4 regions of the Acidovorax sp. FG27 genome follow, and region 1 is predicted to be linked to each of the others. Evidence: predicted binding sites of a transcription regulator. Region 1 holds the regulator's gene; each other region holds the start of a gene.
What was found. The regulator sigma-54, encoded in region 1, starts transcription at its own class of promoters, with help from an activator protein. The targets are predictions, from matches to a motif close to TGGCANGNAANCTGCTTT.
Positions count from the first base shown of each region.

Region 2: the regulator sigma-54 is predicted to act here: its motif matches at 1,707-1,724, upstream of ABWV53_RS15105 (BMP family protein).
Region 3: the regulator sigma-54 is predicted to act here: its motif matches at 1,907-1,924, upstream of nirB (nitrite reductase large subunit NirB).
Region 4: the regulator sigma-54 is predicted to act here: its motif matches at 4,903-4,920, upstream of ABWV53_RS03785 (TorF family putative porin).

Region 1 covers NZ_BAABVY010000004.1:539-8,191, reverse strand. The annotation lists gene ABWV53_RS03010 (methyl-accepting chemotaxis protein) at 1-1,670, shown strand, start outside; gene ABWV53_RS03005 (TspO/MBR family protein) at 1,926-2,522, shown strand; gene ABWV53_RS03000 (RNA polymerase factor sigma-54) at 2,547-4,148, opposite strand; gene lptB (LPS export ABC transporter ATP-binding protein) at 4,237-4,968, opposite strand; gene lptA (lipopolysaccharide transport periplasmic protein LptA) at 5,040-5,708, opposite strand; gene ABWV53_RS02985 (thiol:disulfide interchange protein DsbA/DsbL) at 6,083-6,739, opposite strand; gene ABWV53_RS02980 (SPOR domain-containing protein) at 6,845-7,543, opposite strand; partial or broken gene ABWV53_RS02975 (DALR anticodon-binding domain-containing protein) at 7,564-7,653, opposite strand, start outside.
Region 2 covers NZ_BAABVY010000010.1:275,654-283,306, reverse strand. The annotation lists gene ABWV53_RS15115 (threo-3-hydroxy-L-aspartate ammonia-lyase) at 1-920, shown strand, start outside; gene upp (uracil phosphoribosyltransferase) at 1,034-1,663, shown strand; gene ABWV53_RS15105 (BMP family protein) at 1,776-2,786, shown strand; gene ABWV53_RS15100 (ABC transporter ATP-binding protein) at 2,954-4,588, shown strand; gene ABWV53_RS15095 (ABC transporter permease) at 4,585-5,646, shown strand; gene ABWV53_RS15090 (ABC transporter permease) at 5,732-6,655, shown strand; gene ABWV53_RS15085 (GNAT family N-acetyltransferase) at 6,684-7,322, shown strand; gene ABWV53_RS15080 (amidohydrolase family protein) at 7,434-7,653, shown strand, end outside.
Region 3 covers NZ_BAABVY010000002.1:284,842-292,494, reverse strand. The annotation lists gene nirB (nitrite reductase large subunit NirB) at 1-1,680, opposite strand, end outside; gene modC (molybdenum ABC transporter ATP-binding protein) at 2,051-3,145, opposite strand; gene modB (molybdate ABC transporter permease subunit) at 3,142-3,819, opposite strand; gene modA (molybdate ABC transporter substrate-binding protein) at 3,860-4,642, opposite strand; gene ABWV53_RS01830 (TOBE domain-containing protein) at 4,769-5,587, shown strand; gene ABWV53_RS01825 (ABC transporter ATP-binding protein) at 5,712-6,482, shown strand; gene ABWV53_RS01820 (ABC transporter ATP-binding protein) at 6,482-7,213, shown strand; gene ABWV53_RS01815 (ABC transporter substrate-binding protein) at 7,278-7,653, shown strand, end outside.
Region 4 covers NZ_BAABVY010000005.1:9,152-16,804, forward strand. The annotation lists gene ABWV53_RS03770 (response regulator) at 1-1,946, shown strand, start outside; gene ABWV53_RS03775 (ammonium transporter) at 2,274-3,698, opposite strand; gene glnK (P-II family nitrogen regulator) at 3,744-4,082, opposite strand; gene ABWV53_RS03785 (TorF family putative porin) at 4,137-4,865, opposite strand; gene ABWV53_RS03790 (YifB family Mg chelatase-like AAA ATPase) at 5,082-6,653, shown strand; gene ABWV53_RS03795 (AraC family transcriptional regulator) at 6,891-7,653, shown strand, end outside.

The DNA of each region.
Region 1 (7,653 bases):
CGCTGAAGGTGGCGGTGGACCAGGCCGATCCGCTGCCCTTCCTCAAAGCGGCGGAGCAGGCCGGCGCCTTCGACGCGGCCTATTTCACCTATGCGGACAAGCGCAGCGTCTCGCTCACGCCGCTGCCCGACGGCTATGACGGCACGGCGCGCCCCTGGTACCGGCAGGCGGTGCAGGCGGGCGGCCCGGCGGTGACGCCGGCCTATGTGGACGTGTCCGGCAAGCTCACCATCAGCTTCGTGGAGCCGGTCCAGGTGGCCGGCCAGGTCACCGCCGTGGTGGCCAGCGACATGTTCCTCGACTCGGTGAACCGCATCGTCGGCGCCATCCGGCCCTTTCCCAAGAGCTTCGCGGTGCTGCTGGACGGCGAAGGCAAGATCCTCGCCCATGCCAGGCCGGAACTGGCGCTCAAGCCCGTCTCGGCCATCGCCAACACGCTGGACGCCCCGGTGATCCAGCGCCTGGCCGAATCGGGCGGCCGGGCGGACGTGCAGGTGGATGGGGCCGACCAACTGCTCTATGCCGCCAAGGTGCAGGGCACGCCCTGGACGCTGGCCATCGCCATCGACCGCGCCGAGGCCACGCAGTCCGTCACCGCGCTGCTGAAGGTGGCCGTCGTCATCACGCTGCTGAGCGTGCTGGCCGCCGTCGTGCTGGTCACCGCCGCCGTCAGCCACCAGCTGCGCCGCCTGGGGCTGGTGCGCGACGCGCTGGAAGACATCGCCTCGGGCGACGGCGACCTGACGCGGCGCCTGTCCACCCACGGCAGCGACGAACTCACGCAGATCGCCAGCGCCTTCAACCGCTTCGTGGACAAGATCGCGGCGGTGCTGGTGCAGATCCGTGCCTCGTCCGAATCGGTGCGCCTGTCGACCAGCGAGATCGCCAGCGGCAACCAGGATCTGTCGGCGCGCACCGAGCAGCAGGCCAGCTCGCTGGAAGAGACGGCGGCGGCGATGGAGCAGCTCACTGCCACCGTGCAGCAGAACGCCGAGAACGCGCGCCAGGCCAATCAGCTGGCGACGGGCGCCTCCGACGTCGCCACGCACGGCGGCGCCGTAGTGGGCCAGGTGGTGCAGACCATGGGCGGCATCGAGGCCTCGTCGCGCAAGATCGCCGACATCATCGGCGTGATCGACGGCATCGCCTTCCAGACCAACATCCTGGCGCTGAACGCGGCGGTGGAAGCGGCCCGCGCCGGCGAGCAGGGCCGGGGCTTCGCCGTGGTGGCGTCGGAAGTGCGCACGCTGGCCCAGCGCAGCGCCACCGCCGCCAAGGAGATCAAGGCGCTGATCGACGATTCGGTGGCGCAGGTGGCCGCCGGCAGCCGGTTGGTGCAGGACGCCGGCGCCACCATGGACAAGGTGGTGGACAGCGTGCGCCGCGTCACCGCCATCGTGGCGGAGATCAGCAACGCCAGCCAGGAGCAGAGCACCGGCATCGCCGAGATCGGCGGCGCCGTGAGCCAGATGGACCAGGCCACGCAGCAGAACGCCGCGCTGGTGGAAGAAGCCACCGCCGCCGCCCAGTCGCTGCAGCAGCAGGCCGCGCAACTGGCCGACGCGGTTGCGGGCTTCAAGCTGGAAGCCGCCGCCCTGGCGGGGGCGGCCGCGCTGCCGGCGGCGAGCCGACACGGTGCAGCCACACAGCGTGCGCTACCCGGGCGATGACGGGCCGCTGAGCGGCCGATGGCGACACCCTGCGCTGCGGACGACCAGGGACCTGCGACCTGCGGCCGTGCCTCGAAATGGAGGATTGAGGATCTTTTAGGCCTCCCGCGCCCATCCCGCAAGGATATCTTGCTATTAATTCAATAGCATATCCTGGGCAACCTTCGCAGAGGGCCGCACACTCGGGGCGCCGTCTGACAGCCGCCGCCGCGTGCGGCAGCGCCGCCGGGCGAGCCCTTGCAAGATCATCGCGGGATGACCAAGCACACCCACCCTGCCACCCACTCCTCGCGTGCGCCCCATCCCCTGCGCGATGGGTCGGCGCCCACGGCCTCCACCGCCGTCGCCCCCGCTCCCACGCGTTCCCCGGCGCGCCTCTGGCTCGGGCTGATCGGCTGGCTGGCCCTGGCATTTCTCACCGCCGGCATCGGCAGCATCGCCTCGGTGCAGGCGCCGCAGTTCTACGGCCAGCTGGCGCAGCCCGGCTGGGCGCCGCCGCCCTCGGTGTTCGGGCCGGTGTGGACGGCGCTATTCGCCATGATGGGCGTGGCCGCCTGGCTGGCGTGGCGCCAGCCGGCCAGCCCCTTGCGCCGCCGGGCGCTGGCGCTCTTTGGCGTGCAGCTGGTGCTGAACGCGCTCTGGAGCTGGCTCTTCTTCCAGTGGCATCAGGGCGGCTGGGCGCTGCTCGACATCGCCGCGCTGTGGCTCGCCGTGGCCGTGACGCTGGTCGCCTTCTGGCGGCTGCGGCCCCTGGCGGGTGCGCTGCTGGTGCCGTACCTCGCCTGGATCAGCTTCGCGGCGGCGTTGAATTTCACGCTCTGGCGCATGAATCCGCAGCTGCTGGGCGGCTGACGCGTCCGGCTCCGCAAGGGGGGGTCACAAGGCCTTGCGCAGGTTGGCCGGCGCGATCTTGAGCGCCTCGCGGTACTTGGCCACCGTGCGGCGGGCGCATTCGATGCCCTGCTCCTTCAGCATGGCGGCGATCTGGCTGTCCGACAGCGGCTTGGCCGGGTTCTCGGCCGACACGAACTGCTTGATGAGCGCGCGTACCGCCGTGCTGGAAGCATTGCCGCCCGTTTCGGTGCCCAGGCCCGAGCCGAAGAAATACTTCAGCTCGTAGGTGCCCTGCGGCGTGGCCATGTACTTGGCGGTGGTCACGCGGCTGATGGTGGATTCGTGCAGGCCCAGTTCGTCGGCGATGTCGCGCAGCACCAGCGGGCGCATGGCCAGCTCGCCGTGCACGAAGAAGTTGCGCTGCCGGTCGACGATGGCCCGCGACACGCGCAGGATGGTGTCGAAGCGCTGCTGGATGTTCTTGATGAACCAGCGCGCCTCCTGCAGCCGCTGCTGCAGCGCCTGGTGGCCTTCGCCGCCCCGGTTGCCGCGCAGGGCGCCGGCGTAGACGTCGTGCACCCGCAGGCGCGGCATCACGTCGGGGTTGAGCTGCACGCTGAAATTCTGCTGCGCGCCGCGCCCGGTCTTCCTGACGATGACGTCGGGCACGACGATGTTGCGCTCCACGTTGGCGAAGCGCCGGCCGGGGCGCGGCTCCAGCCGTGCGATCAGCGCCATGGCGGCCCGCGTGCATTCCTCGTTGCCGCCGCCGCAGGTCTGCGTCAGCCGGCGCACGTCGCGCTTGGCCAGCATCTCCAGCGGCTGCCGGCAGATGCGCAGCGCGGTCTGCAGCACGTCGGCATCGGCCTCCTTGTCGGCCGCCAGGGCGCGCAGCTGCAGCGTCAGGCATTCGGCCAGCCCGCGGGCGCCCACGCCGGTGGGCTCCAGGCTCTGCAGCAGGCGCAGCGCCACGGTGAAGCGGTGCACCAGCTCCTCGATCTGCTCGGCGTCGTCGGGCCCGGCCAGGCTGGCGGCCAGCGATTCGAGCGGATCTTCCAGGTAGCCGTCGTCGTTGAGCGACTCGATCAAGAAGCGCAGGGCGGCGGTGTCCACGGCGGAGAGCCGCAGCGACAGCGCCTGGCGGTGCAGGAAGTCGGTGAGCGACTGGTGGCTGCGCGCCAGTTCGGTGGCGTCGGTCTCGCCGTCGCCTTCGCCGGTGCGGTTGCGCGCCGGCGCGTCGCCACCCCACTCGCTGTCGTCGGCGGAGAAATCCACCGTGCCGTCGCCCTCCCAGTCGGGCGCTTCGGCCGCGCCCGCCGCATCGGCCCCCGCGTCGGCCGGGGCCGGCGCGTCGGAATCGCCCGCGCCCTCGGTGCCGCTGGCCGCCGCGCCGGGCGCCGCGCCGTAGAGCGATTCATCGGCGTGGCGGTCGTCGTCGGCCACGGGCGTGTCGGCCTGCGCCAGCCCGAACTCCTCGCGCGGCGCCTCTTCGAGCGTGCGCTCCAGGAACGGGTTCTCGTCGAGCATCTGCTCGACCTCCTGCGACAGCTCCAGCGTCGACAGCTGCAACAGCCGGATCGACTGCTGCAGCTGGGGCGTGAGCGCCAGGTGCTGCGAGACGCGCAGGGAAAGGCCGGGCTTCATCGCTCGAGCACCGCCGGGCCGCCCCAAGGTGCGAGCGCCCCCCTGGGGGGCAGCGAACCACGAGAATCGGGAAGCGTGGGGGCCATGCTCACATCCTGAAGTGCTCGCCGAGGTACACCCGGCGTACTTCGGCGTTGTCCACGATGTCGGAGGGCGTTCCCTGCGCCAGCACGTTGCCGTCGCTGATGATGAAGGCGTGGTCGCAGATGCCCAGGGTCTCGCGCACGTTGTGGTCGGTGATGAGCACGCCGATGCCGCGCTCCTTCAGGAAGCCGATGATGCGCTGGATCTCGATCACGGCGATGGGGTCGATGCCGGCGAAGGGCTCGTCCAGCAGGATGAAGCGCGGCTGCGTGGCGAGGGCGCGGGCGATCTCGACCCGGCGGCGCTCGCCACCGGAGAGGGCCAGCGCGGGCGAGGCGCGCAGGTGCTCCACGCGCAGCTCCTGCAGCAGCGCCGTCAGGCGCTCCTCGATCTCGGCGCGGGGCAGCGGCTTGCCGTCTTCGCCTTTTTGCAGCTCGAGCACGGCGCGCACGTTCTCTTCCACGTTCAGCTTGCGGAAGATGGACGCCTCCTGCGGCAGGTACGACAGCCCCAGCCGCGAGCGGCGGTGGATCGGCATGTTGGCCACGGACTGGCCGTCGATGAGGATGTCGCCGCCGTCGCTGCGCACCAGCCCGACGATCATGTAGAACGACGTGGTCTTGCCCGCGCCGTTGGGGCCCAGCAGGCCGACGACCTCGCCCTTTTGCACGGTGAGCGACACGTCCTTGACGACCTTGCGGCTGCCGTAGGACTTCTGCAGGTGCAGCGCCTGCAGTCGGCTGCCGCCAGTCGGCGGGCTCGCCGGGGCGGCGGACGCAGCGGCGGACGGGGTGGAAAGGGACTCGCTCACTTGCTGGCGCCGCCGTTGCCGAGATCGGTGCTGGGCCGCAGCGCCGGTGCGGGCGATGCCGCCGGAGCCGGAGCCGGGGCCGTGGGCCGCGCGGCGCCGGCCGCCGGCTCCTTGGGCGCCAGCACGGCGCGCACGCGGCCGCCGGGGGTGCCGGATGCCGTGCCGTTCGGCGCGGTGCGCTGGCCGTCCACGGTCAGCACGTCGCTCACGCTGTTGTAGAAGATCACGGCGCCCGCCATCTCGTCGGTCAGCGTGGCTTCGCGGTAGCGGCGCAGTTCGGCCCGGCCGATGAGCTTGACGGTCTCTGCGCGGCCGTCGTATTCGATCGTCTGGCCCTCGCCTTCGACGAATTCGTCGGGCGCGCCGGCCACGGTGTCGCGCTTCTGGCGGAAGAAGGCGCGCTTGCCGGGCTCGGCGGTCACGACGCCGTACTGGAAGCCGTCGGGGTCCTGCCGCACGTCCAGCCGGGCGCCGCGCAGCACCATGGTGCCCTTGGTCAGCACCACGCGGCCGGTGAAGACGCTGGTCTGCTGCAGTTCATCGTGGCGCAGTGCGTCGGCCTCGATGTTCATGGGCTTGTTGCGGTCGGCCTTTTCGGCACGGGCGCCCCACGAGGCCAGGGCCAGCGCGGAGAGCACAATCAGCGGGAGGAGTCTGTTTCTCATAGGGCACGAATCTTGCAGACATTGTACCGACCGTTTACCGACCGTTCGCGGGTGGGGCGGCGCTGGTGGCGGGAAGGGCCCTTCGGCCGACCCGCATCATGCACGCGCCGCCACCCGACCGCGCGGCATACGACCCCACGCGCCGGCCCGGCATGGCGCACGAAGCGGCCAGATTCCCTGTCAAAACAGCCTCCAGCGCTTATCCGATAAGCGCCAGTAGCTATTGAAATAATAGCAATGATGATGGTGCGCCGCATGGGGACGACGGCTCGCAGGCGCCCATGAAAAAGCGCGCCCGGGGGCGCGCCGATGGCCGGTAAGGCCGCATGGAGCACGGGGGCGGCCGGGCCTGCCGCCCGCCCGGCCGCGGCCTATCAGCCCTTGCGCGCCACGCCCGCCAGGTAGTCCACCACCTGCAGCACGCTCTGCATGTTGCCAGCCATGGTGCCGTCGGTGTAGTAGCGGCCGGCCACGCCCATCGAGGGCACGCCTTCCACGCCATAGGCCTCCTGCAGCTGGGAGGCCTTGCGCACCTGGCTGGAGACGCCGAAGGAGTTGTAGGTTTCCTTGAACTTGGCGACGTCCACGCCCTGCTTGCCGATCCAGTCGAAGATCAGCTCGTCCTTGTTGAGCGGCAGGCGCTCGACGTGCACGGCGCGGAACACCTTGGCGTGCACCTCGGGCAGCTTGCCCATGTTCTCGAGCGCGAAGTAGAGCTTCTGCTGGGGCACGAAGCTGGCGTTGAACGCCACCGGGATGCGGCGGATCAGCAGGTCCTTGGGGGCCGCCTTGATCCAGGCCTCGAGCGCGGGCTCGAAGGCATTGCAGTGCGGGCAGCTGTACCAGAAGAACTCGATCACCTCGACCTTGCCGGCGGGCGCATCGACGGGTGCGGGCTTGGCGAGCTTGGTGTAGTCCTTGCCTTCCTTGAACTGGCGGGCCTGCGCGAAGGCGGGCGTGGCCAGCGGCAGCGTGGCGGCGGAAGCGGCCAGGGCCGTGGCGGCGGACAGGGAGAACTCGCGGCGTTTCATGAAGATTTCACTCCTTGGTCGATCAGAAGGTTGTGAGCAGCCGGGGGCCGCAAAGTTTCGTCGGCAGGTGGCGCGGACTGTGCGCCCGCGCACACTTTTCGGCCGTCAGCGCTGCACGCGCACCAGGGCGGATTCGACGCCCGCGCCGTCGAGCTTGTCTTTCAGCGACTCGGCGTCGTCGCGCTTGGCGAACGGGCCGACGCGCACGCGGTACACGGTGCGGCCGTTCTGCTCGCGCTCGCTCACCCGGGCCTCCCAGCCCAGCATGGCCATCTTGGCGCGCTGGGCGTCGGCGTCGCCCTGGGTGCGGAAGGCACCGGCCTGCACGAAATAGTCGAACGGGTCGGCGCCGCCGGCGGCGGCAGGCGCGGCCACGGCGGCCGGGCTGGCGGCCGAGCGCGCCTTGGCCAGGTCGCCCAGCGGATCGGCGCTGGTGCCGGGCTTGCCGGCCGTGGCCGGCTTGCTGGCGGCGCCCCGGGGCGTGGGCGCCGTGGTGGCAGCGGTCACCGGCGGCGCGGTGACGGTGCCGGTGGCGGGCGTGACCGCCGCCGGGTCGGTGCCGGCGGCACTCGGCGCGGCAGAAGCTGCCGGCCGCGCCGGGTTCTTGCCGTACAGGGGCGAATTCGGGTCCCAGTTCTTGTTGCGCTGGGCCTCGTCCTGGTCGGAATTGCGCGAGCTGCCCTTGTTCAGGAAGGGCACGGGCACCTTGGTGACGTACACGGCCACGCCCAGCGCGGCGCCCAGGCCGATGATCATCCCGACGATGAGCCCGACGGCGGTGCCTCCGCGCTGCTGTTTCTTCATTTGGCTAGCCATGGGTTGTTTCACATTCTGGCGGGCGCGCTCACGCCCAGCACCTTCAAACCATTGTGCAGCACCTGTGCGGTGGCGGCGACCAGCGCAAGCCGCGCCTG
Region 2 (7,653 bases), on a different contig from region 1:
AGCGCCTGAAGGGCGTTGCCCACCGCACGCCGGTGCTGCAGTCCGGCACGGCGGATGCCCGCTCGAGCGCGCATTTCCACTTCAAGTGCGAGAACTTCCAGCGCATGGGCGCCTTCAAGTTCCGGGGTGCGTACAACGCGCTCAGCCAGTTCGACGACGCCCAGCGCGAGGCCGGCGTGCTGGCCTTCTCGTCCGGCAACCACGCGCAGGCGATCGCGCTGTCGGCGCGGCTGCTGGGCATGCCGGCGGTCATCGTCATGCCGCAGGACGCGCCGGCCGCCAAAATCGCCGCCACGCGGGAATACGGCGCCCAGGTGGTCACCTACGACCGCTTCACCGAAGACCGCGAGGCCATCAGCCGGCGCCTGGCCGCCGAGCGCGGCATGACCCTGGTGCCGCCCTTTGACCACCCGCACGTCATCGCCGGCCAGGGCACGGTGGCGCTGGAGCTGCTGCAGGACGTGCCCGACCTCGACTATCTCTTCGTCTGCCTGGGCGGCGGCGGACTGCTGTCGGGCTGCCTGCTGGCCGCCGCCGCGCTGGCGCCCGAGTGCCAGGTGATCGGCGTGGAGCCGGCCGCCGGCAACGACGTGCAGCAGTCGCTGCGCGCGGGCCGCATCGTGCGCATCGACACGCCCCGCACCATCGCCGACGGCGCGCAGACCCAGGCGGCCGGCGAGATCACCTTCCCGATCATCCAGCGCCACGTGGCCGACGTCGTCACCGCCACCGACGAACAACTGGTGCAGGCGATGCGCTTCTACGCCGAGCGCATGAAGATCGTCGTGGAGCCTACCGGCGCCCTGGCGCTCGCGGGCGCGCTGCATGGCGGCATCGACCTGCGCGGCAAGCGGGTGGGCATCGTCGTGAGCGGCGGCAATGTGGACATGGAGCGCTACGCGGGCTTTCTGGCCGACTGATGGGGTGGCCACGCCCCGGCGCGCAGCCGGGCCGCGTGGGAAAATCATCCCACCCGGGCACGCTGCCGCCCTCGCCTTTCGCTTTCGTTCACCCACTCCCTCTTCTTCCTGCCATGACCAACGTCCACGTCATTACCCACCCCCTGGTGCAGCACAAGCTGACCCTGATGCGCCGCAAGGACGCCAGCACCAACAGCTTCCGCCGGCTGCTGGGCGAACTGAGCACACTGATGGCGTACGAGATCACCCGCGACATGCCGCTGCAGGACATCGAGGTCGAGACGCCGCTGGAGACGATGACCGGCAAGGTCATCGACGGCAAGAAGCAGGTGCTGGTGTCCATCCTGCGCGCCGGCAACGGCTTTCTCGACGGCATGCTCAACGTGATTCCGGGCGCTCGCATCGGCCACATCGGTCTCTACCGCGACCCCGAGACGCTGCAGCCCGTCGAGTACTACTTCAAGATGCCCTCCGAGATGGAAGAGCGCGACATCATCGTGGTGGACCCGATGCTGGCGACCGGCAATTCCGCCGCCGCCGCGGTGGACCGGCTCAAGAAGCTGAACCCGCGCTCGATCAAGTTCGTCTGCCTGCTGGCCGCGCCCGAGGGCGTCGCCACGCTGCAGAAGGCCCACCCCGACGTGCCGATCTACACCGCCGCCATCGACCGCGAACTGAACGACCACGGCTACATCCTGCCGGGCCTGGGCGACGCGGGCGACCGGATCTTCGGCACCAAATAAGGGCGCGCCAACGCGGGCCGGCCGGCAGGCGACCCGCTTTCGATGGCACGCATCTTGCCGGTGCAACGCCATCGACCTACCATTTTGATTCCCGCACCTTATGGAACCCGCCATGTTCAATCGCCGCCTCTTCACCGGTCGCCTGTTCTGCACGTCTCTGGCCATCTCCGCCACCCTGAGCCTCGCGCCCATGGCGGCACAGGCCCAGAGCAAGATCAAGGTCGCGGGCATCTACACCGTGCCCTATGAACAGCAATGGGTGAGCCGCATCCACAAGGCCCTGAAGGCGGCCGAGGCCCGTGGCGAGATCGAGTACAAGAGCAGCGAGAACGTGGCCAACGCCGATTACGAGCGCGTGATGCGCGAGTACGCCAACGGCGGCAACCAGCTCATCTTCGGCGAGGTGTTCGGCGTCGAGTCCGCCGCCCGCAAGGTCGCCAAGGACTTCCCCAAGACGGCCTTCGTGATGGGCTCTTCGGGCAAGCCCCAGGCACCCAATTTCAGCGTGTTCGACAACTACATCCAGGAGCCCGCCTATCTCACCGGCATGATCGCGGGCGGCATGACCAAGACGAACAAGATCGGCATGGTCGGCGGCTTCCCGATCCCTGAAGTGAACCGCCTGATGCAGGCCTTCATGGCCGGCGCGAAGGAAGTGAATCCGAAGGTGGAGTTCACCATCACCTTCATCAACAGCTGGTTCGACCCGCCCAAGGCCAAGGAAGCCACCTTCGCCATGATCGACAAGGGTGCGGACGTGCTCTACGCCGAGCGCTTCGGCGTCAGCGACGCGGCCAAGGAAAAGGGCAAGCTCGCCATCGGCAACGTGATCGACACGCAGCCGCAGTACCCCGACACCGTGGTCGCCTCGGCGCTCTGGCACATGGAGCCCAGCGTGGACCGCGCCATCGGGCTGGTAAAGGCCGGCAAGTTCACCGCCGAAGACTACGGCCCGTATTCGATGATGAAGCACAAGGGCTCGTCGCTCAGCGCCCTGGGCACTTTCGAGAAGAAGGTGCCGGCCGAGATCGTGGCCAAGGTCAAGGCGCGGGAGGCCGACATCCTGGCCGGCAAGTTCACCGTGAAGGTGGACGACAGCCAGCCCAAGTCGACCGCGAAGTAAGCCTTCCGGCGGCCCAGCCTCTGCTCCCCGCAGCTCCGGCGGCCCAGCCTCTGCTCCCCGCAGCTCCGGGGGCCGGCTCGCCGCTCCGTGTCGCGCAGCCGGCCCGGCCGGTGTAACTCCATCATGCGGGCGGGGCGGCCGGCATGCTTCACGCATCCGTCGCGTCCATGCACCCGCTTCGAAACGGCGACCCTGCAGTGACATCACCTCCCATTCCTCCAGCCGTGGACGCGTCCGCCGAAACCGTGCTGCGCCTGACCGGCATCACCAAGCGTTTCGGCAGCCTCGTCGCCAACGACGGCATCTCGCTGAACCTGGCGCGTGGCGAGGTGCTGGCGCTGCTGGGCGAGAACGGCGCGGGCAAGTCCACGCTCATGTCCATCCTGTTCGGCCACTACGTGGCGGATGCGGGCAGCATCGAGGTGTTCGGACGCGCCCTGCCGCCGGGGCAGCCGCGTGCGGCGCTGGCGGCGGGCATCGGCATGGTGCACCAGCATTTCACGCTGGCCGACAACCTGAGCGTGCTGGACAACGTGTTGCTGGGCAGCGAGCCGCTCTGGCAGCCCTTCTCGCGCCGGGCCGCCGCACGCACGCGGCTGCTGGAGGTGTCGCAGCGCTTCGGCCTGCCGGTGGCGCCCGATGCGCGGGTGGGCGATCTCTCGGTCGGCGAGCGCCAGCGGGTGGAGATCCTGAAGGCGCTGTACCGGGGAGCGCGCATCCTGATCCTGGACGAACCCACCGCCGTGCTGACGCCGCAGGAGAGCGAGGCGCTCTTCGCCACGCTGGCGCAGATGGTGGCGCAGGGCCTGTCGATCATCTTCATCAGCCACAAGCTGGGCGAGGTGCTGCGCGTGTCGCACCGCGTGGCCGTGCTGCGCCAGGGGCGGCTGGTGGCCGAGGCGCCGGCGGCCGGCGCCACGCAGGCGCAGCTGGCGCAGTGGATGGTCGGGCGGGCCGTGGAGCGCGCCGCCCGCCGCCCGACCGGGCGCGTGGGCGACGTGGTGTGCGACCTGCAGGACGTGCACACCACCGGTGGCCGCGACGCCCTGCACGGCGTGCGCCTGGCCCTGCGCGCCGGCGAGATCACCGCCATCGCGGGTGTGTCCGGCAACGGGCAGGTGGCGCTGGCCGAATTGCTCTGCGGCGTGCGCCTGCCCGCGCGCGGCACGGTGGCGCTGCAGGCCCGCGCCCTGCCCCCGGCCGTGGCCCGGCGGGTCAGGCACCTGGTGGAGCGCGGCGTGGCCCGCATCCCGGAGGACCGCCATGCCGTGGGCGTGGTGGGCGACCTGCCCGTCTGGGAGAACGCGGTCTCCGAGCGGCTGGGCAGCCGCTGGTTCTCGCACGGGTGGTTCACCGCCGGCTGGATCCGGCGCGGCGCCGCCCGCCGCTATGCGCGGCAGGTGGCCGAGACCTTCGACGTGCGCGGCGGCGGCCCGGACGCGCCGGCCCGCGCGCTTTCGGGGGGCAACATGCAAAAGCTCATCCTCGGGCGGGCGCTGCTGCATCCGGGCGGGCCCGACGCACCGGGCGGCACGGCCACCGGCGCCGCCCCGCTGCTCATCGTGGCGCACCAGCCTACCTGGGGCCTGGACATCGGCGCCGTCACCTTCGTGCAGGAGCGCCTGATCGCCGCCCGCGACGCGGGCGCCGCCGTGCTGCTGATCTCGGACGACCTGGACGAAGTGCTGCAGATGGGCGACCGCGTGGCGGTGATGCATGCCGGGCACCTGGGCGAAGCCCGCCCGGCGGAAGAATGGACACGCGAGGCCATCGGTCTCGCCATGGCCGGAGGCACCGCATGAGACTCGAAAAACGCCATCGCACGTCGCCCGCCGCCTACGTCGCCGCCCCGGTGGGCGCGGTGGCCTTCACGCTGCTGGTTTCCGCGCTGCTGGTGCTCTGGGCGGGCGCGCCGGTGGGCCGCACCTATGCGCTGCTGGCGCAGGGGGCGTTCGGCTCCGTCTTCGCGCTCACCGAAACGCTGACCCGCGCCACGCCGCTGATTCTCACCGGCCTGGCGGCGGCCGTCGCCTTCCGCGCCCGGCTCTTCAACATCGGGGCGGAAGGGCAGCTCTATGCCGGCGCCATCGCGGCCGTGGCCGTGGGCGGCCTGCACGGGGGCACCGGCCTGGAATGGTCGGCCTGGGTGCTGTTTCCGCTGATGATGCTGGCCGCCGCGCTGGCCGGCGCCGCCCTGCTGCTGGGCCCGGCGCTCATGAAGGCGCGCCTGGGGGTGGACGAGGTGGTCACCACGCTGCTGCTCAACTTCGTGATGCTGCTGCTGGTCTCCGCGCTGCTCGACGGCCCCATGAAGGACCCGACGGCGCTGGGCTGGCCGCAGAGCGTGGCGCTGCAGGGCGAGCTGGAACTCTCCCGGCTGGTGACCGGCTCGCGCCTGCACACCGGCCTGCTGATCGCCGTCGGGCTGGCCGTGCTGCTGTGGGCGCTGCTGGCGCGCACCGTGCCGGGCTTCGACATCCGCGCCGCGGGCGCCAACCCGCGCGCCGCCGCGTTCGCCGGAGTGCCGGTCACGCGCACGGTGGTGCTGGTGGCGCTGCTCTCGGGAGGCCTCGCGGGCCTGGCCGGCGCGATCGAGGTGGCGGGCCGCACGGGCTACGTGACGCTCGACATGTCGCCGGGCTACGGCTACAGCGGCATCGTGATCGCGATGCTCGCCGGCCTGCATCCGCTGGGCGTGGTGGCGGCGGGCGTCTTCGTGGCCGGCGTGCTGGTGGGGGCGGACAGCATGAGCCGCGCCATCGGCGTGCCCACCTATATCGCCGACGTCATCGTGGCGGCCTCGCTGATCGCCGTGCTGGTGGCCGGCCTGCTGGCCCAGTACCGCGTGCGGTGGAAATGAACGAGGCCCCCATGCGACACATGCCATTTCAGCCGCCGGCGCCCGTTCCATCAGCACGTGCGGCTATCAAATCAGGAGCAACGGCATGACCGAGCTGCTCGACATCCTGTCCAACCCGGCCTTCTGGATCGCCACGCTGCGGGTGGCCACGCCGCTCATCCTGGGCACGCTGGGCGTGCTGCTCTGCGAGCGCGCGGGCGTGTTGAACCTGGGCATCGAAGGCATCATGGTGGCGGGCGCCTTCGCCGGCTGGCTCACCGTGTATGCGGGCCACGGCCTGTGGACGGGCGTGGCGGTGGCGGCGCTCACGGGCGCCGTGTTCGGCCTGCTACATGCCTGGCTCACCGTGGGACTGGCCTTGTCCCAGCACGTATCGGGCCTGGGCATCACCCTGCTGGCCACGGCGCTCAGCTACTACGGCTACCGCGTGGGCTTCCCGAAGGTCAACACGCCGCCCACCATCACGCCCTTCGCGCCCATGGACTGGCTGGGCGTGCCCATCCTCTCGGCGCAGACACCGCTCACGCTGCTGGCCCTGCTGCTCGCGCCGCTGCTGGCCTGGGCGCTCTACCGCACGCCGCTGAGGCTGGCGGTGCGCATGGTGGGCGAAAACCCGCAGGCGGCCGAGGGCCAGGGCATTTCGGTGGCGGCCACGCGCACGGGCGCCATCGTGGCGGGCTCGGCGCTGATGGGCGTGGCCGGCAGCTTTCTCACGCTGTCGGCGTTCAACGCGTTCTTCTTCAACATGGTCAACGGCCGGGGCTGGATCTGCGTGGCGCTGGTGGTGTTCGCCTCGTGGCGGCCCGGCAAGGCGCTGCTGGGCGCGCTGCTGTTCGCGTTCTTCGACGCGCTGCAGCTGCGCCTGCAGCAGGCGGGCGACGCGTGGCTGCCTTATCAGGTGTACCTGATGCTGCCGTATCTGCTGTCCATCCTGGCGCTGGTGCTGGTGGCCCGCAAGGCCGCCTATCCCCAGGCGCTGATGAAGCCTTATCGCAAGGGAGAGCGGTAAGCTCCGTGGGGGCCTTTAGCATGGGCGGATGACCGACGCCTCGCCCACACCCGCGCATGCGGTCCACGCCGCTCCAGCCATCGACCCGGCCCTGCTGCGCTCGCCCCGGCTGCGCCTGCGCCAGTGGACGCCTGCGGACCGCGAGCCCTTCGCCGCCCTCGCCGCCGACCCGGGGGTCATGGAGCACCTGCTGCCGCTGCCCACCCGCGCCCACAGCGACGCCCTGGCCGACCGCATCGAGAACCTCATCGACCAGCAAGGCTGGGGTTTCTGGGCGGCCGAATCGCTGGAGGGCATCGGCCACGGCCCCGGTAGGTTCATGGGCTTCATCGGCCTGAACGGGCCCACCGCGCCCCTGCCGTTCGCGCCTTGCGTCGAAATCGGCTGGCGCCTGGCCCGGCCGTTCTGGGGCCGGGGCCTGGCCACCGAAGGCGCCCTGCTGGCGCTGCGCGTGGGGTTCGAGGCGCTGGGCCTGCAGGAGATCATCGCCTTCACCGCGCAGCGCAACCTGCGGTCGCAGGCGGTGATGGAACGCCTGGGCATGCGCGAATCGCCCTCGGAGGCCTTCGACCACCCCTCGGTGCCCGAGGGCCATGTCCTGCGCCGCCACCAGCTGCATCGGCTTTCGCGGGGCCGGTGGCTCGCGGCCACGCAGCCAGGGGCCTGAGCCTTCACCGATTCCCGAAGGGCGGCACCGGGAGGCCCCTGGCCCACAATATGCTCGCCGCCTGCCGTCCCTGGCCTCCCGTCATTTCCCCCCGCACACCACGCACCGACCATGCTCGATCTGCTCATCCACGACGCCACCCTGCCCGATGGCCGCCAGCACATGTCCGTCGCCGTGCAGGCCGGGCGCATCGCCGAAGTCACGCAGGGCCTGCGCGCCCCGGCGCACCAGACGGTGGATGCCGGCGGCATGCTGCTGTCGCCGCCCTTCGTCGATGCGCACTTTCACCTGGACTCGGCCCTGAGCTACGGCCAGCCGCGCGTGAACGAGA
Region 3 (7,653 bases), on a different contig from region 1:
GTAGGTGCCGTCCTTCTGGATGTTGCCGAGGAAATAGTCGTTGCTGTCCTGCAGGCTGGCGAGCTGGGGCTTGAGCACGAACTCGTTCCATACCGACGCGAAGATGTTGGCCGCCACCGGCTTGCACACGTCGCAGCCCAGGCCACGGCCATGCCTGGCCAGCAGATCGTCGAAGGTCTTGATCTCGCCCACGCGGACGAGGTGGAAGAGTTCCTGGCGCGAGTAGGGGAAGTGTTCGCACAGGTGGTTGTTCACCGCCATGCCGCGCTTGGCCATCTCGGCCTTCATCACCTGGGTGACCAGCGGCACGCAGCCGCCACAGGTGGCGCCCGCCTTGGTGCAGGCCTTCATCTCGGCGATGCTGCAGGCGCCTTCGCCCACGGCCGCGCAGATCTGGCCCTTGCTCACGTTGTTGCACGAGCAGATCTGGGCGGTGTCGGGCAGCGCCTCCACGCCCAGGCCCGGCTTGGCCTTGCCGTCGCTGGAGGGCAGGATCAGGAATTCGGGCTCCTCAGGCAGGGCGATGCCGTTGAGCGCCATCTGCAAGAGCGTGCCGTATTCGTCGGCATTGCCCACCAGCACGGCGCCCAGCAGCGTCTTGCCGTCATCGCTCACCACGATCTTCTTGTAGATCTGCTTGCGCTCGTCGATGTACTGGTAGCTTCGGCAGTGGGGCGTCTTGCCCTGCGCGTCGCCGATGCTGGCGACGTCCACGCCCATCAGCTTGAGCTTGGTGCTCATGTCGGCGCCGGCAAAGGCCGCATCGGCCTGGCCGGCGATGTGGCGCGCCACCACGCGCGCCATGTCGTAGCCGGGTGCCACCAGCCCGAAGAGCTGTTCGTTCCACGAAGCGCACTCGCCGATGGCGTAGATGTCGCGGTCGCTGCTGCGGCAGTGGTCGTCCACCGCAACGCCGCCCCGCGGGCCCAGGGCGAGGGCGCACTGGCGGGCCAGCTCGTCGCGGGGGCGGATGCCGGCGGAGAACACGATCATGTCGGTCTCCAGGTGCGTGCCGTCGGCAAACACCATGCGGTGGCGCGCCGTGGCGCCGTGGGTGATCTCGACCGTGTTGCGGCTGGTGTGCACCTGCACGCCCAGCGCCTCGATCTTGCTGCGCAGCACCCGGCCGCCGCCGTCGTCCACCTGCACGGTCATGAGGCGCGGGGCGAACTCGACCACGTGCGCCTCCAGGCCCAGGTCGCGCAGGGCCTTGGCGCATTCCAGGCCCAAGAGGCCCCCGCCCACCACCACGCCGGTCTTGGAGTGCGCGCCGCTGGCCTTCATGCCTTCCAGGTCTTCGATGGTGCGGTAGACGAAGCAGTGCGGGCGGTCGCGCCCCGGGACCTGGGGCACGAACGGCACCGAGCCGGTGGCCAGGATCAGCTTGTCGTAGTGCAGCACCTCGCCGTCAAGCGTGGTGACGGTGTTGTTGCGCCGCTCGATGGAGGCCGCCCGGGCGGCCAGGCGCAGGGTGAAGCCGCTGCGCTCGAAGAACCCAGGTTCGACGACCGACAGCTCCTCGGCCGTCTTGCCCGAGAAGAACTCGGACAGGTGCACCCGGTCGTAGGCCGGACGCGGCTCCTCGCAAAGGACGGTCACCTCGGCGGCAACCTTCAACTGCTCCAGTTCTTCCAGGAGCTTGTGGCCGACCATGCCATGGCCTACTACGATGATTTTCATGTGGGTGATCCTGCAATTCCACGGCGGGCGGGGGTGTGCAGGTCGGCGTGCCGGGCATCGAAAGGGAGGATGCGGCGCGTGACATGTGCCCCCGCGAGACGCGGGCGTAAGTCGGGTGGGAACGGCCGACGACCGGGGCGGCAAGGCCGCCAGGCCATCGGGTTCCGCCGTCGTTGGCGGAGGCTGGTGAGCCGGCGGCGGCACTGCCGCAGGCTCTGTCAAACGCTGAGCAGGATTCGTGCCCGACTGGGAGGGCGATGCGGGGCCGTCATGCCGGGGTTGCCGGGGTCGGATGCCCCTCTTTTGCACCACAGTGGTGTGGGCAGTGCCCGTTGCGGGGGCGTACGCACCATGGGGCAGCGGCGGGTGCTCAGCCCAGCACCGCCACGCCCTTGACCTGCGCCCACAGCGGCAGGCCCGGGGCCAGCCCCAGCGTGCGGGCCGAGCGCAGCGTGATCCGCGCCAGCAGCGGCGTGCCGGCCGCGTCCAGCGCCACCATCACTTGGCCGGGCCCGTCTTCCTGCACCGCCACGACGCGAACGGCCACGGCATTGAGGATGCTGCTGCCCTGCGGCGGGGCCAGCGCCAGGCTGACGTCGCGGGCCTGCACCCGCAGGCGAAGGGGCTGGCCGGGCTGGCGGTGCCCGGCCGAGGCGAACTGCAGCTGTCCTCCGGAAAAGCCGACGGTGGTCAGCTGGTCCTCGGCGTCGTGCGACAGCACCGTGCCGGCGACCACCGTCGCCGCCGTGTCGCCGTGAGCGAGCGGCAGGTCCAGCCGCGCCAGCAGCTCGGCCGTGGGGCCGGCGGCCTCCACCCGCCCGGCGCGCAGCAGCACCAGATGGGCGGCCAGCCGGGCGACCTCGTCCTGCGCATGGCTGACGTAGATCACCGGAATGTCGAGCCCGCGCTGCAGCCCTTCCAGGTAGGGCATGACTTCGGCCTTGCGCGGGGCGTCCAGCGCGGCCAGCGGCTCGTCCATCAGCAGCACGCGGGGGCTTGCGGCCAGCGCCCGGGCGATGGCGACGCGCTGCCGCTCGCCACCCGACAGCGTGTGTGGGCGGCGCTCCATCAGCGGGCCGATGCCCAGCAAGGTGACGGCCTGCTCGAGCGCCACGGCGCGGCGGGCGGCCGGCAGCCGGCGCAGCCCGTAGTCGATGTTGCCGCGCACGGTGAGGTGCGAAAACAGGCTGGCTTCCTGGAAGACGTAGCCCAGGCCGCGCCGGTGGGTGGGCAGCCACAGGCCCTGCGCGTCGTCCTGCCACACGTCGCCATTCACCACGACGAGGCCTTGCGCCCGGTCCAGCCCGGCCAGCGCACGCAGCACGCTCGTCTTGCCGCACCCCGAGGGTCCGAACAGCGCCGTGATGCCGCGCCCGGGCAGCGCGAGCGCCACGTCCAGCGTGAAGTCCGGGCGCTCGAGCCGCAGCCGCGCGTCGATCACAGGGGTGCCTGGGGGCTGCGTCATGGGCGGGGGCGCTCAGGCTGCCACCACTGCAGCGCCAGCAGCACGATGAACGAGAACGCCACCATGCCGCCCGCCAGCCAGTAAGCCTGGGCGTATTCCATGGCCTCGACGTGGTCATAGATCTGCACCGACACCACCCGCGTCACGCCGGGGATGTTGCCGCCCAGCATCAGCACCACGCCGAATTCGCCCACCGTGTGGGCGAAGCTCAGGATGCCGGCGGTGATGAAACCGGGCCGGGCGAGGGGCAGCACCACGGTGACGAAGCGGTCCACCGGGCCCGCGCCCAAGGTGGCGGCCACCTCCAGCGGGCGCGCGCCCAGCGATTCGAACGCCCGCTGCAGCGGCTGCACGGCGAACGGCAGCGAATAGGCGACCGAACCCACCACCAAGCCGGCGAACGTGAAGGGCAGCGTGCCCAGGCCCAACGACTGGGTGAGCGTGCCCAGCGGCCCCGCCGGCCCCATCAGCACCAGCAGGTAGAAGCCCAGCACCGTGGGCGGCAGCACCAGCGGCAGCGCCACCACCGCCGCGATGGGGCCGCGCCAGCGCGAGCGGGTGTGGGCCAGCCACCAGGCGAGCGGGGTGCACAGCACCAGCAGCAGCGCGGTGGTCAGGGCCGCCAGCCGCAGCGTCAGGCCGATGGCCGACCAATCTTCAGCCGACAGGTGCATGGGGTGCCGCGAGCACAGGCAGAAGTGAGGGACCGCCCGTTCAGAACGAGTAGCCGTAAGAGCGGATCACGGCCCGGGCGCTTTCGGAGCGCAAATAGGCCAGCAGCGCCGTGGCGGCGGCATGGCCCTGGCGCTTGTTCAGCAACACCGCATCCTGGCGGATGGGGTCGTGCATGTCGGCCGGCACCTGCCAGGCCGAGCCGCGCGCGATGCGGCCTTTCTCCATCACCTGCGACAGTGCCACGAAGCCGAGCGGCGCATTGCCCGTGACGACGAACTGGTAGGTCTGCGCGATGTTCTCGCCCATCACCCAGCGGGGCTTGAGCCGGTCGGCCACGCCCAGCTTCTCCAGCGTCTGGTGCGCCGCCAGGCCGTAGGGCGCGAGCTTGGGATTGGCCACCGCCAGGTGGGCGAAGTCGCCCGTGCGCAGCACCTGGCCCTCGGCATCGACATAGCCGGGCTGTGCGCTCCAGAGCACCAGCCGGCCCACCGCGTAGGTGAAGCGCGAGCCCGCGACGGCGCGGCCCTCCTGCTCCAGCCGCTGGGGCGTGGTGTCGTCGGCGGCCAGCAGCACGTGGAAGGGCGCGCCATGGGTGATCTGTGCATAGAACTTGCCGGTCGCCCCGGACGACAGCGTGACCTGGTGGCCGCTCTCGCGCTCGAAGGCCGCCGCGATCTGCTGCATGGGCGCGATGAAGTTCGCGGCGACCGCGACCGACACCTCGTCCGCACGGGCCGGTGCCGAAAGGCTGGCGACGAATGCCAGGCCGATGAGGCCCAAGAGGCTGGCGCGGGCCGAGGTCGGCGGTGAGGCAAGGTGCATGGGGACCGATCGCTATTCCATCGATGAATAGCGAAGTATAGCGAGAGCGGGTAGCTGCCCGGCCGGCGCGGGCCGGGCGACGATGCCGCCGCGCGACCCCGGCGCCGACGGCGGCATGATGGGGCCATGCAAGAACGACGACTGGCTTTTTCCGAAGCGCTGGGCCACGGCATGGCCGACCGACGCATCGACATCCTGCGCCACATCGGCGAGGGCGGCTCCATCTCGCAGGCGGCGCGGCAGGTGGGCGTGAGCTACAAGGCCGCCTGGCAGGCGGTGGACACGCTCACCAACCTGGCGGGCGTGCCGCTGGTCGAGAAGCTGGTGGGCGGCGCGGGCGGCGGAGGTGCGCGGCTGACGGATGCGGGCCGCCAGCTGCTGGCCGCGGCCGGCGCGGTGGAGCAGGCTCGGCGCATGGCGCTGGCCCAGGTCGATGCCAGCGTGACGGGCGGCCACCAGGCCGTGGCCCGGCTGGCGGTGCGCACGAGCATGCGCAACCAGTGGCCCTGCGTGGTCACGGCCATCGAGCGGCACGGCCCGCTGGTGCAGGTGCAACTGGCGGGCGATGGGCCGGCGAGCCATGCGCTGGTGGTGCGGGCCCGCATCACCCGCGAAAGCGCCGAGCTGCTGGGCTTGGCGCCCGGCCTGCCGGTGCAGGCGCTGTGCAAGGCCACCGCGGTACGCGTGGCGGGGGTGGGCGCTGCGGCGTCGCCGGGGCCCAACGCATGGTCGGGCCGGGTCACGCGCTTATCGCGGGGCACGGCGGGCGACGAGATTTCGGCGCAGCTCGACGCCGGCGTCCAGATGGTCGGTTTCGCGCCGCCGGGCAGCGGTTTGCGCAGCCGGGCGAAGGTGGTGCTGCAGGCCGACGAAGCCGCCGTGGTGCTGGCCGTGGGGCCTGTGGCGCAGACTGACAGGGTTGGCCCGCATAGCGTTTCTACATAGGCATTTGCCCCATGTCGCGGGCTTGCGGGCCCGACTTACGATGCGCTGCAACATTCCTTCGGGGACAGCGTCCGGGCCCTGCGCCAGGCCGCCGTCACCCCCACCACGGAGCCGCCCCAAGCGCATGAGCGACGTCATTCTCGAAACCCACAGCCTGACCAAAGAGTTCAAGGGCTTTACGGCAGTCAGCGATGTCAATCTCGCCGTGCGGCGGGGTTCGATCCATGCATTGATCGGGCCCAACGGCGCGGGCAAGACCACCTGCTTCAACCTGCTGACCAAGTTCCTCGAGCCCACGTCCGGCACCATCCTGTTCAACGGCCACGACATCACCCGCGAGCACCCGGCGCAGATCGCCCGGCGCGGCGTGATCCGCTCGTTCCAGATCTCGGCCGTGTTCCCGCACCTCACGCTGATGGAGAACGTGCGCCTGGGCCTGCAGCGCCAGCTCGGCACCTCGTTCCACTTCTGGCGCAGCGCCGGCACGCTCCGGCAGCTGGACGACCGGGCGATGCAGCTGCTGGCCGAGGTCGGCCTGGAAGACCTGGCCGGCGAGATGACCGTGAACCTGCCCTACGGCCGCAAGCGCGCGCTGGAGATCGCCACCACGCTGGCCATGGAGCCCGAGCTGATGCTGCTCGACGAGCCCACGCAGGGCATGGGCCACGAGGACGTGGACCGCGTCACGCAGCTCATCAAGAAGGTGTCGGCCGGCCGCACCATCCTGATGGTCGAACACAACATGAAAGTCATCGCCACCATTGCCGACTGCATCACCGTGCTGCAGCGCGGCGCCGTGCTGGCCGAAGGGCCCTATGAAGAAGTCTCCCGCAACCCGCAGGTGATGGAAGCCTACATGGGCACCACCGACGGCCAACTGCAGGGAGCGCACTGATGGCCGCCCCGCACACCTCCACGGGCCAGCCCGCGCTGGAGATCCGCAACCTCGAAGCCTGGTATGGCGAGTCGCACGTGCTGCACGGTGTCGACATCGTGGTGCAGCCGGGCGAAGTCGTCACCCTGCTGGGCCGCAACGGCGCGGGCCGCACGTCCACCATGCGGGCGGTGATGGGCCTGACCGGCGCGCGCAAGGGCTCGGTGAAGATCGGCGGCGTCGAGACCATCGGCATGCCCACGCACCGCATCGCCCACCTGGGCGTGGGCTACTGCCCGGAAGAGCGCGGCATCTTCTCCAGCCTGTCGTGCGAAGAAAACCTGCTGCTGCCGCCCGTGCTCAAGACCGGCACGCCCGGCATGCCGATCGACGAGATCTACGCCATGTTCCCCAACCTGGCCGAGCGCCGCCACAGCCAGGGCACGCGCCTGTCGGGCGGCGAGCAGCAGATGCTGGCCGTGGCGCGCATCCTGCGCACCGGCGCCAAGCTGCTGCTGCTCGACGAGATTTCGGAAGGCCTGGCGCCGGTGATCGTGCAGGCGCTGGCCCGCATGATCGTCACGCTGCGCGAGAAGGGCTACACGGTGGTGATGGTGGAGCAGAACTTCCGCTTCGCCGCGCCGCTGGCCGACCGCTTCTACGTGATGGAGCATGGCCGCATCGCGCTGCAATTCGGCGCGTCCGAACTCGAAGCGCGCATGCCGGTGCTGAACGAGCTGCTCGGCGTCTGACCCCCGCGCTGCAGCCTCGCCCTGTTTGTCAGAGATTTCCACCCGTTCCACAGGAGACAACCCCATGAAGGCACAACTCACTCAACTGGCCCTGGCCCTCGGCGTCATGGGCCTGGCGGCTTCCGGCGCGCATGCGCAGGACAAGGTCAAGATCGGCTTCATCACCGACATGTCGAGCCTCTATGCCGACGTGGAAGGCAAGAACGGCGCCGTCGCCATCCAGATGGCCATCGACGACTTCGGCGGCAAGGTGCTGGGCATGCCCATCGAACTGCTGACGGCCGACCACCAGAACAAGGCGGACATCGCGGCCAGCAAGGCGCGTGAATGGATCGACACGCAGAACCTGACCATGCTCTTCGGCGGCACCAATTCCGGCACCGGACTAGCCATGGCCAAGGTGGCGCAGGAGAAAAAGCGCGTCTTCGTCGTCAATGGCG
Region 4 (7,653 bases), on a different contig from region 1:
AGGCCCGCATGCGCGCGGCGGTGGCCCACACCATCGCGACGGGCGAGGACTACCGGATCGAGTACCGCATCCAGCGGCATGACGGGCAGCTCGCCTGGGTGCGCGTGGTCGGCCGGCTGGAGTCGGACGGCAGCGGCCGCCCGCTCTACATGGCCGGCATTTCGCAGGAGATCACCGACACCATGCTGTCGCGGCGGCGCGCGCAGCTGCTGGACCTGCTCGACCTCGAGGTGTTCGGCGTGGTGCCCGACCCCTCCGACATCGCCTACCGCGCCGCGGAGGCGCTGGGCCGGGTGCTCGACGTCAGCCGGGCCGGCTACGGCATGGTGGACCGCGATGCGGAGACCATCACCATCGAGCGCGACTGGAACGCGCCCGGCATCGACACGCTCGCGGGCGTACTGAGCTTTCGCGACTACGGCAGCTACATCGAAGACCTCAAGCGCGGCGAGACCGTGGTGTTCGCCGACGCGCGGCTGGACCCGCGTACCCGCGACAACGCCGACGCCCTGATCGCCATCAGCGCGCAGTCCGTCATCAACATGCCCGTGAGCGAAGAGGGCGGCCTGGTCGCGCTGCTGTATTTGAACCACGCGACCAGCCGGCAGTGGACGGCAGAGGAGATGAGCCTGATCCGCGAGGTGGCGCACCGCACGCGCCATGCGGTGGAACGCCGGCGCGCCGAACAGCGCCTGCATGCGCTGGCCAACTCGCTGGAACGCAAGGTGCAGGAGCGCACGGCCGAGCTGATGAAGTCCGAGGCGGCGCTGCGGCAGTCGCAGAAGATGGAAGCCGTGGGCCAGCTCACCGGCGGCATCGCGCACGACTTCAACAACCTGCTGGGCGCCATCTCCGGCAGTCTGGAGCTGCTGCGCCGCAAGCTGGGCGAGGAGTCGTCCGCCCTGCGGTACGTGGACATCGGCCAGACGGCCACCAAGCGGGCGGCGGCGCTCACGCACCGGCTGCTGGCCTTCTCGCGCCAGCAGACCCTGGAGCCCAAAGTCGTCAAGGTGAACCAGCTGATCGCCGGTTTCGAGGACCTGGTACGGCGCACCATCGGCCCGCAGATCACGCTCGACGTGGTGGCGGGGGCGGGTGTCTGGCCGGTGCATGCCGACCCCAGCCAGCTCGAGAACGCGCTGCTGAACCTGTGCATCAACGCCCGCGACGCCATGCCCGAGGGCGGGCAGCTGATGATCGAAACCGCCAACCGCGTGATGGGCGACGCCATGGCCCGCGACTATGAGATGCAGCCGGGCCCCTACGTGTGCATCGCGGTCAGCGACAACGGCGGCGGCATGCCGGCCGAAGTGATCGCCCGCGCCTTCGACCCCTTCTTCACCACCAAGCCCATCGGCGTGGGCACCGGGCTCGGCCTGTCCATGGTGTACGGCTTCGCCCGCCAGTCCGGTGGGCAGGCGCGCATCCATTCCACGGTGGGCTCGGGCACCACCGTCTCCATGTACCTGCCGCGCTACGTCGGCCAGGACGAGACGGTGGAGGAAGCCGGCGGCACGCAGCCCGCGCTCGACGGCGTCGGCCTGGGCGAAACCATCCTGGTGGTGGACGACGAAGCCTCCGTGCGCCTGCTGATGGTCGAGATGCTGAGCGAGATGGGCTACCGGGTGCTGGAGGCAGGAGATGGCTCCCGCGCCATCCAGGCCCTGCAGGCGGATGCGTCCGTCAAGCTGCTGGTGACCGACGTGGGCCTGCCCGGCGGCATGAACGGCCGCCAGGTGGCGGACGCCGCGCGCACCCTGCACCCCACGCTGCAGGTGCTCTTCGTCACCGGCTACGCCGAGAACGCCGTGCTCAGCCACGGCCACCTGCCCGCCGGCATGCAGGTGCTGACCAAGCCGTTCGAGCTGCACGCCTTCGGTGAGCGCGTGCAGGCGATGATGAAGCTGGCCACCATGCCCGGCGCCGCGCGCAAGCCAGCCGCCTGACGGCGCGCGCGACCTGAGCGGGGCGCTGTCGATGCGCTGACGGTCTGGTCGGCACCACCGAAGCCAAACCTGCGGGCGCCCATTCGCCCGTCTTTGCAACCACCCGCCATTCCAACCGCGCTTGGGCGCCTGTCGCTCATGCCGATCACTGGTCGCGGTCGAGGCGCGAACGGCGCTGCTCCGATCCCCAAAAAACCGAAGAGCCAAAAAAAAGCCCACCTTGCGGCGGGCTGAATGTCCAGAGGAGTAGCTTGCAAAAACTTCGGGGGTTGAAACCCGCCGCGGCCCGGTGCCACCAGACACCAGGGCCGCGGCGGCCCCGTCCCATCAACGGTGGTAGGCCGTCTCGCCGTGCGAGCTGATGTCCAGGCCTTCGCGCTCGGCTTCCTCGCTCACGCGCAGGCCCACCAGCAGGTCGGCGATCTTGTAGGCGATGAACGCCACCACGCCGGACCAGACGATGGTGAACAGCACGCTCTTGACCTGCACCCAGACCTGGGCACCCATGCTGAACGTGTCGGGCGTCAGGCCGCCCGTGCCGCCCAGGCCCTGGGATGCGAACACGCCGGTCAGGATGGCGCCCACGATGCCGCCCACGCCATGCACGCCGAACACGTCGAACGCGTCGTCGGCGCCCAGCATGCGCTTCAGGCCACCCACGCCCCAGAGGCAGACCACACCGGCGATCAGGCCCATCACGATGGCGCCCATCGGGCCGACGAAGCCGGCGGCAGGCGTGACGGCCACCAGGCCGGCGACGGCACCGGAAGCGGCGCCCAGCATGGAAGCCTTGCCCTTGGAGAGCGCTTCACCCGCGATCCACGACAGGGTGGCAGCGGCCGTGGCCAGCACGGTGTTCACGAAGGCCAGGCCCGCGTTGGCGTTGGCGGCACCGGCCGAGCCGGCGTTGAAGCCGAACCAGCCCACCCACAGCAGCGAGGCGCCCACCATGGTCAGCGTCAGCGAGTGGGGCGTGAAGGCTTCCTTGCCGAAGCCGATGCGCTTGCCCACCACATAGGCGCCGACCAGGCCGGCGATACCGGCGTTGATGTGCACCACGGTGCCGCCGGCGAAGTCCAGCGCGCCGTCGGCTGCCAGCAGGCCGCCGCCCCACACGATGTGGGCCATGGGCACGTAGCTGAAGGTGAACCACAGCGCCGAGAAGATCAGCACGGCGGCGAACTTCATGCGCTCGGCGAACGAGCCGACGATCAGCGCCACGGTGATGGCGGCGAAGGTGCCCTGGAAGGCGAAGAAAACGTACTCAGGGATGGTCGCCAGGGCGCCGAAGGTTTCCTGGGTCACGCCCTTGAGGAAGACCTTGTCGAAGCCGCCGAAGAACTTGCCCTCGCCGGAGAACGCCAGGCTGTAGCCGTAGATCGCCCAGAGCAGCGAGATCAGCGAGAAGATCACGAAGACCTGCATCAGCACCGACAGCATGTTCTTGGAGCGGCCCAGGCCGCCGTAGAACAGGGCCAGGCCCGGGATGGTCATCAGGATGACCAGCAGGGTGGAGGTCAGCATCCAGGCGGTGTCGCCGGAATCGACCTTGGGCGTGGGGGCCGCAGCGGCAGGGGCGGCGGCGTCGGGTGCGGCAGCGGCTGCTGCGGGCGCAGCGGCGGGGGCTGCAGCGGCCGGAGCGGAGGCCGTCACGGCGGCCGGTTCGGAGGCGGCAGGCGCCTGGGCCAGCACGGCGGTGCCGGCGGTCATCAGGCTCAAGCCCAGCAGGCAGGAAGCAAGCAGTTTTTTCATGGCAATACTCAGAAGGTGTATCGGGGTGGAATGCCGGGGTGCGCCTTACAGGGCTTCCTTGCCGGTCTCGCCGGTGCGGATGCGCACCACCTGTTCCAGGTGGCCCACGAAGATCTTGCCGTCGCCGATCTTGCCGGTGCGCGCGGCGCCCTCGATGGCCTCGATCACGCGCTCGACCAGGTCGTCGGAGACGGCCGCCTCGATCTTCACCTTGGGCAGGAAGTCGACCACGTACTCGGCGCCGCGGTACAGCTCCGTGTGGCCCTTCTGGCGGCCGAAGCCTTTCACCTCGGTCACGGTGATCCCTTGCACGCCGATGTCCGAGAGGGCTTCGCGCACCTCGTCGAGCTTGAAGGGTTTGATGATGGCTGTCACCATTTTCATGTTGCGTTTCCTCCGATGGGGGCGCGCGGGGCGCCCACGGTGATGGGTGGTGGGTTAAAGGGTCTTGGTCAGGGTGACGATCAGGCGTGACTTGTTGACGTCACCGAAGAAGTTCTTCTTGTTGGCGCCGACCACCGCCGCGCCCAGCGACAGGCCCGAGCCGAAGTCGTAGGCGCCGCCCACGCTGTAGTCCATGTAGTTGGGCACGCCCAGGTCCTTGATGTCGCTGGCGAAGCGGGTGAAGCCGACGGACGCCTTGAGCGTGGTCTTGGGCGCCACTTCCTGCGCGAAGGCCAGGTTCAGGTAGCCGGTGTTGCGGCCCCGGTTGCTGGATGTCTTGGCGCCAGCCCAGCCGAAGTAGTCTTTCGACACCGTGTGCGAATACTTCGCCGTCAGCGGGCCGTAGGTGGCCGCGCCGTACAGCTCGGTGGTGTTGCCGGCGGTGTTGCCGGGGTAGACATAGGTCAGCGCGCCCACGTCCAGGTCGACATCGCCGGCCTTGAACTTGTAGCCGCCGTAGAAATCCATCTCGATGGAATTGCCAGGGAGCCAGTCCACGCTGGAGTTCCAGTTGCCCAGGTAGAAGCCGCTCTCGCCGAACGTGTAGTCCAGACCGCCCTGGATAGCGGGCTTCACGGCCTTGGACTTGCTCGCGTCCTGGTCCTGGCCACGGAACTTGTAGTTCGTCGTCAGGGCGACGTTACCGGTCAGCTGGGCGCTGGCCAGCGTGGGCAGCAGGGCGGCAGCAGCAAGTGCAAATGCTGGAAGGGCAGTGCGAATCATGGAATTCCCCCGAGAGTTGATGTGAGAGCAACCGCTCAAAGCATGGACCGTGCCATCCGCTTAGCCATGAGCGCGTGCAATCGGCGTACAGTTCCCCATAGAACCACTGCGTTACAACGCATGCAAGCGGTAACGCAAGGCACCACCTTGGTGCAATAACGGGCACAACGAGCGGGTGTGACCAAGGTATGCACCTGCCTGGGGAGAGGTAAAGAGATGAGTCTTGCTTTGGTGCAAAGTCGCGCCTTGTTGGGGCTGCAGGCGCCTTCGGTGACGGTGGAGGTCCATCTGGCCAATGGCCTGCCCAGCTTCACGCTGGTGGGGCTCGCCGATGTGGAAGTGAAGGAGGCACGGGAGCGCGTGCGCTCGGCGCTGCAGAACGCGGGGCTGGAGTTCCCCGCCAACAAGAAGATCACGGTCAACCTGGCGCCGGCCGACCTGCCGAAGGACTCGGGACGGTTCGATCTGCCCATCGCTATCGGCATCCTGGCGGCCAGCGGGCAGGTCGACGCGGTGCGGCTGGCGGGCTACGAGTTCGCGGGGGAGCTGTCGCTGTCGGGCGAACTGCGCGCCGTGCGCGGCGCGCTGGCTACCAGCCTGGCACTGGGAGCGCTCGACGAGGCGCGCCCGCGCATGGTGTTGCCGCCCGGCAGCGCCGAAGAGGCCGCCCTGGTGCCCGGCACGGAGATCTACCGCGCGCGCCATCTGCTCGACGTGGTGCGGCAGTTCCTGCCCGGCGGGCCTGCGGCCAGCGCCGACGCCGACGCCGATGCGGCGCGGGACGGAGACGGCGCCGGTGACGGGTGGACCCGCATGCGCCCCGCCGCCCGGCCGGTGCGGGCGCCTTCCACCGACCTGGCCGACGTGAAGGGCCAGGCCATGGCCAAGCGCGCCCTGGAGATCGCCGCGGCGGGCGGCCACGGCCTGCTGCTGGTGGGGCCGCCCGGCTCGGGCAAGTCCATGCTGGCGCACCGCTTCGCCGATTTGCTGCCCGCGATGACCGTGCAGGAAGCGCTGGAGAGCGCCGCCATCGCCAGCCTGGCCGGGCGCTTCGAGCCCGACCGCTGGATGCGGCGCATCACCGCCCACCCGCACCACACCTGCAGCGCCATCGCGCTGGTGGGCGGCGGCTCACCCCCGAGGCCGGGCGAAATCTCCCTCGCGCACGAAGGCGTGCTCTTTCTCGACGAGTTCCCGGAGTTCGCCCGCTCCGCGCTGGAAGCCCTGCGCGAGCCGCTGGAAACCGGCCGCATCACCATCGCCCGGGCGGCGCAGCGGGCGGAGTTCCCGGCGCGCTTCCAGCTCATCGCGGCGATGAATCCCTGCCCCTGCGGCTTTCTCGGCTCGGCGCAGCGCGCCTGCCGGTGCACGCCCGACCAGGTGGCGCGCTACCAGGGCAAGCTGAGCGGTCCGTTGCTCGACCGCATCGACCTGTATGTGGAAGTGCCCGCCATGCCGGCCGAGGAACTGCTGGGCGCCCCCGCGGGCGAACCCAGCGCCGCCGTGCGCGAGCGGGTGCAAGCCGCGCGCGCACGGGCCGTGCACCGCCAGGGCAAGCCCAACCAGGCGCTGCAGGGCCGCGAGATCGACGCCCATCTGGCGCTGGAGGACGCCGCCGGCCGCTTCCTGCAGGCCGCCGCCCAGCGGCTGGGCTGGTCGGCCCGCAGCACGCACCGTGCGCTGAAGGTGGCGCGCACCATCGCCGATCTGGCGGGCGCGGAGGGCATTGGCGTGGCGCATGTGGGCGAGGCGATGCAGTACCGGCGGGTGCTGCGGATGAACGGATAGACACTTCGTCGAATTGTCAAAAGAGCCATTCCGACGCTACCGCGTGAAAATGCTTCAGAAGATCATGGGAGGGCCATGCGAATGCGACGGGTCAGGTCGCCAGGGTGGACTGCCACTCCATGACCGTCCCCCGGCCCGAGCCTGAGTCGCCGGGAAAAGCCAGCACATCTGGCCTGGTTCGGCGCCAGCGGTGTTTCGTCTGCCGTTCTCGAGCGGCACAGTACGAGGAGCGCTTCAATGGACAACTACGCTACGAATGCAGGCGGGCCATTGACCCATTGGGTCCGTACCGAGCCTATCCGCGACCGGCGAAGGCTCCACGCCTTTCAAGAGGAATTCACCCAAAGAGTGGGTGGCGTGCACGTAGAGCCCGTGGACGGAGTACCACTGGCGATGGCGGGTGGCGTGACGGGTCTGGAGGACCTGATGCTGGGCCTGGGAAATACCTCGCCTTCGCTCTGCATTCATCCGACCACCGGTGGTGGTGAAGACCATGTGATGCTGACGCGCTGGAACCAGGGGCAGAGCACGTTCACCGCGCGAGGCCGCCAGTGGGACCTGGCCGATGGCGATGCGGTCCTGAACATACCGGGTCAGATCGCGACCGTCGCGGCCCACACGTCGTCCCAGATATGCATGGCGACTCTGAGCCGCAAGCGGCTCGCAGCGATGCACATCGACGTGGATGCGGCGCTGCTGCGCCCGCAGCGTGGCAATGCGGCGGCGGCGATGCTGTCGGGGTACGTGCGGCTGCTGCACGAGCAACAGGGGGCGCTGGCGACACCTCCGCTGCAGCGTGCGGCGGCGCTCCATGTCTACGATCTGGTGGCACTGGTCGCCGGTGCGCCGGGGGACGTGGCGCAACTCGCTCACGGCCGAGGGGTGCGCGCAGCGCGACTGTTGGCAGTCAAGCAGGACATCGAGAACCATTTCACCAACCCTGCGCTGTCGGCGGCGATGGTCGCGGCGAGGCAAGGCATCACTCCGCGCTATCTCCACA